DNA from 2 places in the Brevibacillus sp. HB1.2 genome. Region 2 is predicted to be linked to the other one. Evidence: predicted binding sites of a transcription regulator. Region 2 holds the regulator's gene; the other holds the start of a gene.

Region 1 (4,206 bases), on a different contig from region 2:
ACAAATCTGCACTTATTTGGCTCATTAGTGCTCGGCCTGCTGTCAAATAAAGCTGCTTTAGAAGGTTGGAATGGTTCTCTATGTCTTCGATGCTCTTTTGCACCATGCTTAACATGTGAGGAAGCAAGATGCAGTCTCGGATCATTTTGAACTCATCTTCTGTAGGTCGTTTATGGGAGTTCTTTGCGTCGTGACGATTTTCGTATTGTTCTTGATGCTCAGTAAGCAGCATTTTGGACTTCCACCGTTCATTACCGTCCAGTTTGCTCATTTGTAATGGCCTCCAATCTGTTCTGCCCTCTCACGGGCTACTCCGGACTGTAATAATGATGATGCCCTCATAATAGCGGCGCTGCCGTATCTATCCTTAATGTCATCAGTCGCTCTCTCCAGGCTGTACGCTTTGATCCGGTCGTCGAAAAAAGTAAGCTGAATGACGTTATCGTCTGTCAACTCAGTCAATGCAACAGATAGGTGGTTAACGGGCATACCGCTCCAATGTTTATGGAAAATTTCGAGAGCTGCTGATGCGACTTCATGTGAAAGGGATGTAGAATGTGGAAGTGTTACCTGTCTATTAAACGACAATATCGAATGTTGACCATCTGTTTCTGTTGCTCCGACGGACACAACTCGCCCGATGTAACCCAGTCTCCTGCTGCGACGACAGACCTCCACCACCAATTCCAGCAGTATGACCTCGATATCTTCAATCTTCCGATAAAGGCTGCTTCTGAGCGCCTTGCCGTGACTAACCGATTTTAATTTATTACGAATACTTGCCACGACAGGGCTAGGGTCTATTCCACGTGCTGTCTGCCAATAATATTCCGCCTGTATATCACTTTGCTTGCCCATCTCTTTTCGCATACGCTTTTTAAAATCACCCAGTTCCAGACGCGCAATGTCGCCAATCGTGTAAAGACCCATACGTGTAAAATGACGAGCCATTCGAGAGGCAACCATAAACATTTGATGTACCGGTAACGGCCATAATACAGATTCTAAATTGTCGAAACCAAGTTTAAAGATACCTTCGGGCATTTTTTTAGCAAAATTATCAGTAGCCATTTTCGCCAACACTTTCGTTGGTCCAATTCCGCACCGCGTCCAAACACCTGTTGATAACAGAACGTGTGTCTGGATCTGGTGAGCAATCTCTTCCGGAGCCCCGAAATAACTGATAGAACCTGTAACATCAAGAAACTGTTCATCGATGGAATAAGGTTCGACCTGGTCCGTAAATGACTCGAAGATCTCGGTAAGAAGCAAGGATACGGTGATATATGTTTGCATTCGGGGGCGTATTACGACCAAATCGGAACATTTCGCAAGCGCCTCGCCGACTCTTTCGGCCGTTGTTACACCGCGTGATTTGGCGACGGGGCAAGCAGCCAGAATGATACCAGATCTTCTAGAGGGATCAGCTACAGCGACTGGCTTATCTTTCAAGTCTGGCCGGGCCGCTTTTTCAATCGAAGCATAGAATGATTGTCCGTCAACTAACATAATGGTTCGCTCTTGAGGCACGGCATTTCACTCCTGTAAAGTTGGTGATTCGTAGATGTACTACAAAGTCCATACACGCTATGGATGCGAACGTATATTCTTATTATATACCGAATGTATGTTCGTAATGCAATGAGAATAATTGGAATGCAAAAAATGCCCCCAGGTCATCCATATTGACCAAGTAGCGCAACGCCTCAAGCTTCGGGCAGCTCTGAGGTCCACTGGGTTCCTTTTGCCCTACTGCTGCATGTGAAGCTGGCAACGAATTTCTGAATAAAGGAAAAGTTAGGTACATGATGGGGAGGTGCACAAGAATAACACAGTAAATAGACAAAAATAGGTCTCTTTTTCAAAAGCAAGCTGCAAAAAACAGCGTGCCGCGATGAAACGGTGTGTGCGAAGAAGATGCGAGATTCCTGAAACGAAAAGCGGTCAAAAACAACCGTTTTTCGTGTTTTTTTGGCTTACACGGATTTTGCCAGAAGAGAGGTTTCCCTGTATTGTTAGATTATCTTTTGAAGCATATATTTGACGGATAGAACAAAGGAGATTTAACATGCTAGCACAAGAAATGGGTGTCATATTCACCAAGCACGCCGATCAAATTACTTCCAAACGTTGGGGAGAATTCATGCAACAATTGGAGGAAAAAGGCCTGTACGTGCTCATTGAGACAGACACGATCGGAAGAGTGATGAGTCCATTGGGCGGCTTGATGCCCATGCCGTGTAAAAGTGAGACGCTCCATATTGTGACAGCTGATGAGCTGGAGCAGCGCGGCTTGCCGCTCGGTCACCACATCGTAACGAAAGCGAAAGAAAAAGTAGTCCAACCATAATCGAAAAACCAACGCAACCTTTCCGTGGGAGCTAGCCTCCAAGTGGGAAAGGTTTTTTTGTGTAAAAAACGTCCCCTCTCATCGGGGGATCGAAACATCTCGACGTTTTTCATAAAGCTGGATGCGACCGCTTGCGGTCAAACAAAACGGTTATGACCGTTTTGTTGTTCCTAAATAAAAGAATGCTCCGGCTAGGGGTAAGATCTATCCGGCAATCGGCGGTAGAGGGCAGAAGGTCACATTATGATAAGGAATAGGACAAAAGAAGCAAGCAGGAGAGAGGAGAACAGGAATGACGACAATGGAGAGCAAAGAGGGAATGCAGCCCAAAAAAGGCGTGCGTCGCTTGCTGGAGATTGCGGATGAGAAGCGCGGCTTGCTCGTCGTCTCGGCGATATTGTCTTCCTTGAGCGCAATATGCATGCTGGTGCCTTATGCATCGGTCTACTTTATTTTACGCGAACTGTTAACGCATGCAGCGTCTCCCGCAATGGCGGACGGGGCGTACATGATTCGGTGGGGAGTTATTGCGCTTTCGGGACTCGTGGGAAGTCTGGTCATGATGTATGCAGGCGGGATGGTGTCTCATATCGCTGCGTTTCGCATTTTGTACGGAATGCGAGTCAAATTGGCTGCGCATATCGGCCGTTTGCCGCTTGGCTGGCTCAACGGGACGTCTACCGGTGCAGTCAAAAAAACATTGGAGCAAAATGTGGAAAAGGTCGAGACGTTTGTCGCGCATCAGCTTCCGGATTTGGTGCATGTAGTCGTGACAACGGTGCTCATGATTGGCGTGATGTTTTACTTGAACGTCTGGCTGGCGCTGGCCTGCGTCGTGCCGATCATACTGGGATTGATTGTGCAGATCATTACGTTTTCCGGGACGAAAACAAAAGAAAATATCAAGAGGTACTACGATTCGCTAGAACGGATGAATGGATCTGCCGTCCAGTATGTACGTGGAATGCCGGCGATCAAAGTATTCGGGCAGACGGTTCATTCCTTCCGGCGCTTTTATGCGGATATGATCACCTATCGGGACTATTGCGTCAAGCATACGGATGATTTTCAAAACGGATTTTTGGTGTTCAAGGTGATTCTGAGTTCATTTGCGGCCTTCATTCTCCCAGTAGGGGTGTTCATGCTGAGTAAAGACCCGCAAAATGTTGCGTTTGCGTCTGTTCTGCTCTTTTTCCTCGTAATGGCGCCAGGTGTATCTGCACCGATGTTTAAGCTCTTGTTTTTGACCTCTACCCTGCGTGACATTGGCGAGGGGGTGGAGCGCATGGATCGGATTTTGGCAGAGCAGCCCGTTGCCGAACCGCTTAGCTCCCAGCGTCCGCAGAGCTTTGATGTCGCATTTGAAAACGTCTCTTTTTCTTATGCAGCAGAGGGGAAAACAGGAGGAGAGGCACTTTCTCGCATCTCTTTTTTGGCGAAGCACGGGCAGGTGACAGCTCTGGTCGGACCATCTGGTGCAGGGAAATCTACGGTCGCGAATCTCATTCCGAGATTTTGGGATGTTTCGAAGGGAGCGATTCGCATTGGCCAGGTAGATGTTCGGGGACTTTCTAGTACGGATTTGATGAACACCGTAGCATTCGTCTTTCAGGATACGTTTTTGTTTTACGACACGGTTTACAACAACATTGCGATTGGATTGCCAGACGCAACGCCAGAGGCGGTCTATGCAGCGGCGAAGGCAGCCCAATGCCATGATTTTATTCAAAAGCTCCCGCAAGGCTACGACACCCTGATCGGGGAAGGGGGAGTCTACTTGTCTGGGGGAGAAGAGCAGCGTGTGGCGGTCGCACGGGCGATCCTGAAAAACGCACCGATTCTTGTCCTCGACGAGG
Region 2 (4,206 bases):
CATATTAGCGAATTGCTCCAAGAAGCATTGGCGAATAAAATCACCCGGAATCGAAAATACTTGCTTCGTTTTGTTGTATAAAAAGCTGAGCTTCTTGAAAGAAATTCTTGTTTCGACGATATACCGAATGTATTGCTCCAGCGCCTCCCGACAAGCGAGCGATCCTTTAAAGCGAAGCCTGTTTCGTGTCATTTCTTGCTGGCGCTCATCCTGCCCCTCTTCGAAGAACAATTGAAGAGGCTTATCAGGACTCACGATTCTCCATCCTTTTGGAAGCAGAGGCTTCACAAGACGCGCTGCCCAATCTACAAAGGTAGACTGTTGAACATCATCGACTCCCAGCTCAGGCAAAACCTCGGATATATAGGTAAGAAACATCCGGTTAGGTGCAAAAACCATGAACTTTTTGGACATCATGGAATCCTGGTAGTTATAAATCAAATAGGAGAGTCGGTGCAGAGCAATGGTTGTTTTTCCGCTCCCCGCTACTCCTTGCACAACAATGGGCCGTTCTTTTTCCGCCCGGATAATATCATTCTGCTCGGATTGAATCGTAGCGACGATGTCTTTTAGCCTACTATCGTTCGCCTGATTCAGATTGGCTGCCAAAAATTCATCAATGAAGCCCTCTTGCAAAAATTCGTCGGGATGCCCCATCTCGCGGTTAATCGTTTCTTTTACCGCTCCATCATAGATGCCGACGATCTTTCCGTCTTCGATCGCAAAATTACGCTTTAGTCGAACTTCACCACGCACGATCTCGCGTCCCATCCGGTAAAACGCTTCTTTGCTCTCACCGGAATAATAAAGACTGGCGATAGGCGCGCGCCAATCCACGACGACAGAATCAAACGTATCGCTGCGTACAATTCCCCGTTTTCCTATGTAGACCTCATCCAGCTCGTAGATTTCATCTTTCAAGAAATCCACTCTGCCGAAATAAGGCTTCTCTCGACCCTGATCTTCCAGGTAGCTCAATTCCTTAGCCTTTTTATAGTTAACGACCTGTTTGACATAATCATCTGTTGCCTCGCGAATATCATTGCGAAGCTGCTCCATTTCTTCGTCGATCGCTGAAATTGTTTCATCCAGCTTTTTTTGTTCCCATTCATAATCACGATGCTGTGTACTCACATTCATTCCCCCTCACATGTATCGTGTCATTGAACGACTCAGGACCATTGCCTGGCCAACCATATTCCAACCGCACAAGAAAGTAGACCGACTCCCAAACTAAGCAGAGCGTACAAAGTGCCACGTAACAGGTGGCCTTCTCCCCAAAAAGAGACTACTTCCAAGGAGAAGCTTGAGAAAGTCGTAAATCCTCCCATGACCCCCGTTGCAAATAAGAGGTAGAGTGTCGGAGATAAAAAGCCACGTTCTTTCCCCAGCACGAACAAGATGCCGATGATCAAAGATCCACAAACATTGGCGATCCAGGTTCCCCACGGCCATCCCGGCTGATTCGCGAGCAAAGACAATAGGTAGCGCAAAAGAGAGCCAACTGCTCCTCCAACCGCCACAGCTATCCACGCCATCGCTTTCCCTCCCTGGCTATCACAGCTTATGTATGTCACAGAAAAAGACACCCTAGCGTCAAGCGAGGATGTCTGTCGTATCAGTAATTGTTATCTTACTGTTTTGGCTTATTTTCTTCAAGGTCTTCCACATAACGGATGGAATCCAAATTTGCTCTCAATGAAAGCTTAACGGCGTCAATGTACTTTTGGCGCAATGCTTTTTGTTCAAGCTTTTCCTCTTCGGTCAAACCTTCTTCGCGCGATTTTTTGACCAATTCGTTGATGCGTTTAATTTCTGCGTCAGATACCACTGCTGGTTCCTCCCACTCTGTAGTAGTGCCGCTTCATTATACCACATTCGAATGATCCCGCAAGACAGCCGAACACTTACGGAGTATCAGGAAGGATGAGAGTCTGACCTGGGTAAATCCTGTTGCTCTCTAAACCGTTCGCAACCTTAATTTCTATTATATAGTCCCGAACATCCATCTGATCTGTATTGTATTGAACAGCTAACGACCACAGGCTATCTCCAGATTGTACGGTTACTTCTATGCCTTGTGGCTCCTCCATTGGCGAAGAAGCAAACACTAGTTCGGTTAACAGGTAAAAAAAGAGAGTAAATGTAATAAGAAACAAGAGAGCTTGTCCTCTCGTGATACCAAAACGAACACGACGTTCTTCTTTTTTCTCGAAACGATTACGTACTGTCAATGAATTCATAATAATGGCCTCCTCACAAACATACGTTCTGATCACTTGTAGCCTCATAATAAATGAGAACATATGTTCATGTCAACAAATAATCGAACTTATGTTTGTCGAACGCAAGCTCCCATGGTATAATATAGGAAAATATGTTCGAGAAATCAGGGGTGTCTTTCTATGTCAAAATTATCGAGTAGACAACAAGCCATCATCGAGTTCATACGAAAGGAAGTTCGTGATAAAGGATATCCGCCATCTGTACGTGAAATTGGGGAGGCTGTTGGACTAGCTTCCAGCTCAACAGTACATGGGCATTTGGCACGCTTAGAGAAAAAAGGCCTCATTCGTCGAGATCCTACCAAACCTCGTGCCATCGAATTGCTATCAGATGAAGATCGTTTTCAAGACAATTTCGAAGACTCTGTCGTCCGTGTGCCAGTAATCGGAAAAGTAACGGCTGGACAACCGATTACTGCCATTGAGGATGTAGAAGAGTACTTCCCGCTTCCAGACAATATCGTGACTTCTGACAAGGTCTATATGCTGCGCGTCTCCGGGAACAGTATGATTGATGCCGGAATTCTCGACGGAGACTACGTCATTGTTCGCCAACAGCACGTAGCCAACAATGGTGACATCGTCGTAGCCATGACAGAAGAAGACGAAGCGACCGTTAAAAGATTTTTCAAAGAAAAGAATCACTTCCGTCTCCAACCGGAAAATGCCACGATGGAACCGATCATCCTGGAGCATGTCACTATTCTCGGTAAAGTCATCGGTGTTTATCGACTCATTCACTAGTTCCCACGTAAAAAAGGACAGCCGAGGCTGTCCTTTTTGTTTTCTGTCTATTATCTGGCGATAAAAAACCAGATGATCATCGTAACTTGCAAGATGACTTTTACGACTGCACTACCCAAAAATCCGATCAGTGAGCCTACTCCCGCTTTCACTGCTCGCTCCATCGACTGCTTCTGCACCATCAACTCTACGAGAACGACGAATACGAACGGTAAGATCAGCATACCAAACGGTGGGAAAACGAAAATCCCGAGGATAATACCGACCGCAGCAGCAACGGACGACCATTTGGACCCTCCATACCTTTTCACGAAGTACATATTCGTCAGCAAGTCAGCACCGTAAAGCAGAATGCTTAGAACGACCATTCCCCACCAAAAGGATGCCGGCAATCCCGCTCCCGGATCTGCAATGAAAAAGTGATAGAGCAAAAAGCCCGCCCACAGTAATATCGTATCAGGTAAAACGGGTAAGAAAATTCCTGCGATGCTTAGCAAGAACAATAACACAACCACTACCCACAAAAATATTTCCATCTACTACACTCCCTTCATTTAGGTATACGAGTGATTATCGATTTCGTTGCGTACATATTCACTTTTGTCTAAACTATTTTAAAAGAAAGCAGACATGGAGGTAGTCTCATGAGAAATTGGCATGATCTCTCCTACTTGGGCAGAGGGACGATTCGCCAAAAAGCAGCGTGGGAAGCGATTCAACAGACGCACATCATGGAAGTACTATCCGATTACCATCCAGTGCTTGCCGGAACCATCCCATTGGACATTGATGTTGTGCAAAGCGATCTGGATATTATTTGCGAGAGTCATGATCTGGAGCAGTTTGAGCAGGCTGTTCGTACAGCATTTGGCTGTTTGCCCGGATTTGAAGTGACACACTCAGATGTGAATAGTACGCCCACGTGCGTTATCTCGTTTTTCACAGCTGGCTTTTGGTTTGAATTGTTTGCTCAACCGGTAGCTGTCGAAATGCAAAACGCCTATCGTCATATGGACATCGAAGCACGATTGTTAGACATAGGAGGCTTGGATGCGTATAAACAGATCAGGACTCTGAAGCAAAACGGCATCAAGACAGAGCCTGCATTTGCTCGATACTTTCATATCCCAGGTGATGATCCATACGAGGCTTTGTTGCAATTGGAGCCGTTAACAGA

Evidence for each region. Region 2 encodes LexA, which represses DNA repair genes until DNA is damaged. Its sites were predicted from a motif close to CGAACATATGTTCG; they were not measured.
Region 1: the regulator LexA is predicted to act here: its motif matches at 1,621-1,634, upstream of HPY28_RS06070 (DNA polymerase IV).

What each region holds. Positions count from the first base shown of each region.
Region 1 is NZ_JABMIU010000002.1:252,575-256,780, reverse strand. It holds gene HPY28_RS06075 (YhjD family protein) at 1-271, opposite strand, end outside; gene HPY28_RS06070 (DNA polymerase IV) at 268-1,530, opposite strand; gene HPY28_RS06065 (hypothetical protein) at 2,069-2,350, shown strand; gene HPY28_RS06060 (ABC transporter ATP-binding protein) at 2,670-4,206, shown strand, end outside.
Region 2 is NZ_JABMIU010000007.1:210,132-214,337, forward strand. It holds gene HPY28_RS18030 (HelD family protein) at 1-1,134, opposite strand, end outside; gene crcB (fluoride efflux transporter CrcB) at 1,173-1,538, opposite strand; gene HPY28_RS18040 (DUF896 domain-containing protein) at 1,634-1,831, opposite strand; gene yneA (cell division suppressor protein YneA) at 1,908-2,243, opposite strand; gene lexA (transcriptional repressor LexA) at 2,406-3,029, shown strand; gene HPY28_RS18055 (DUF456 domain-containing protein) at 3,080-3,565, opposite strand; gene HPY28_RS18060 (DUF4269 domain-containing protein) at 3,674-4,206, shown strand, end outside.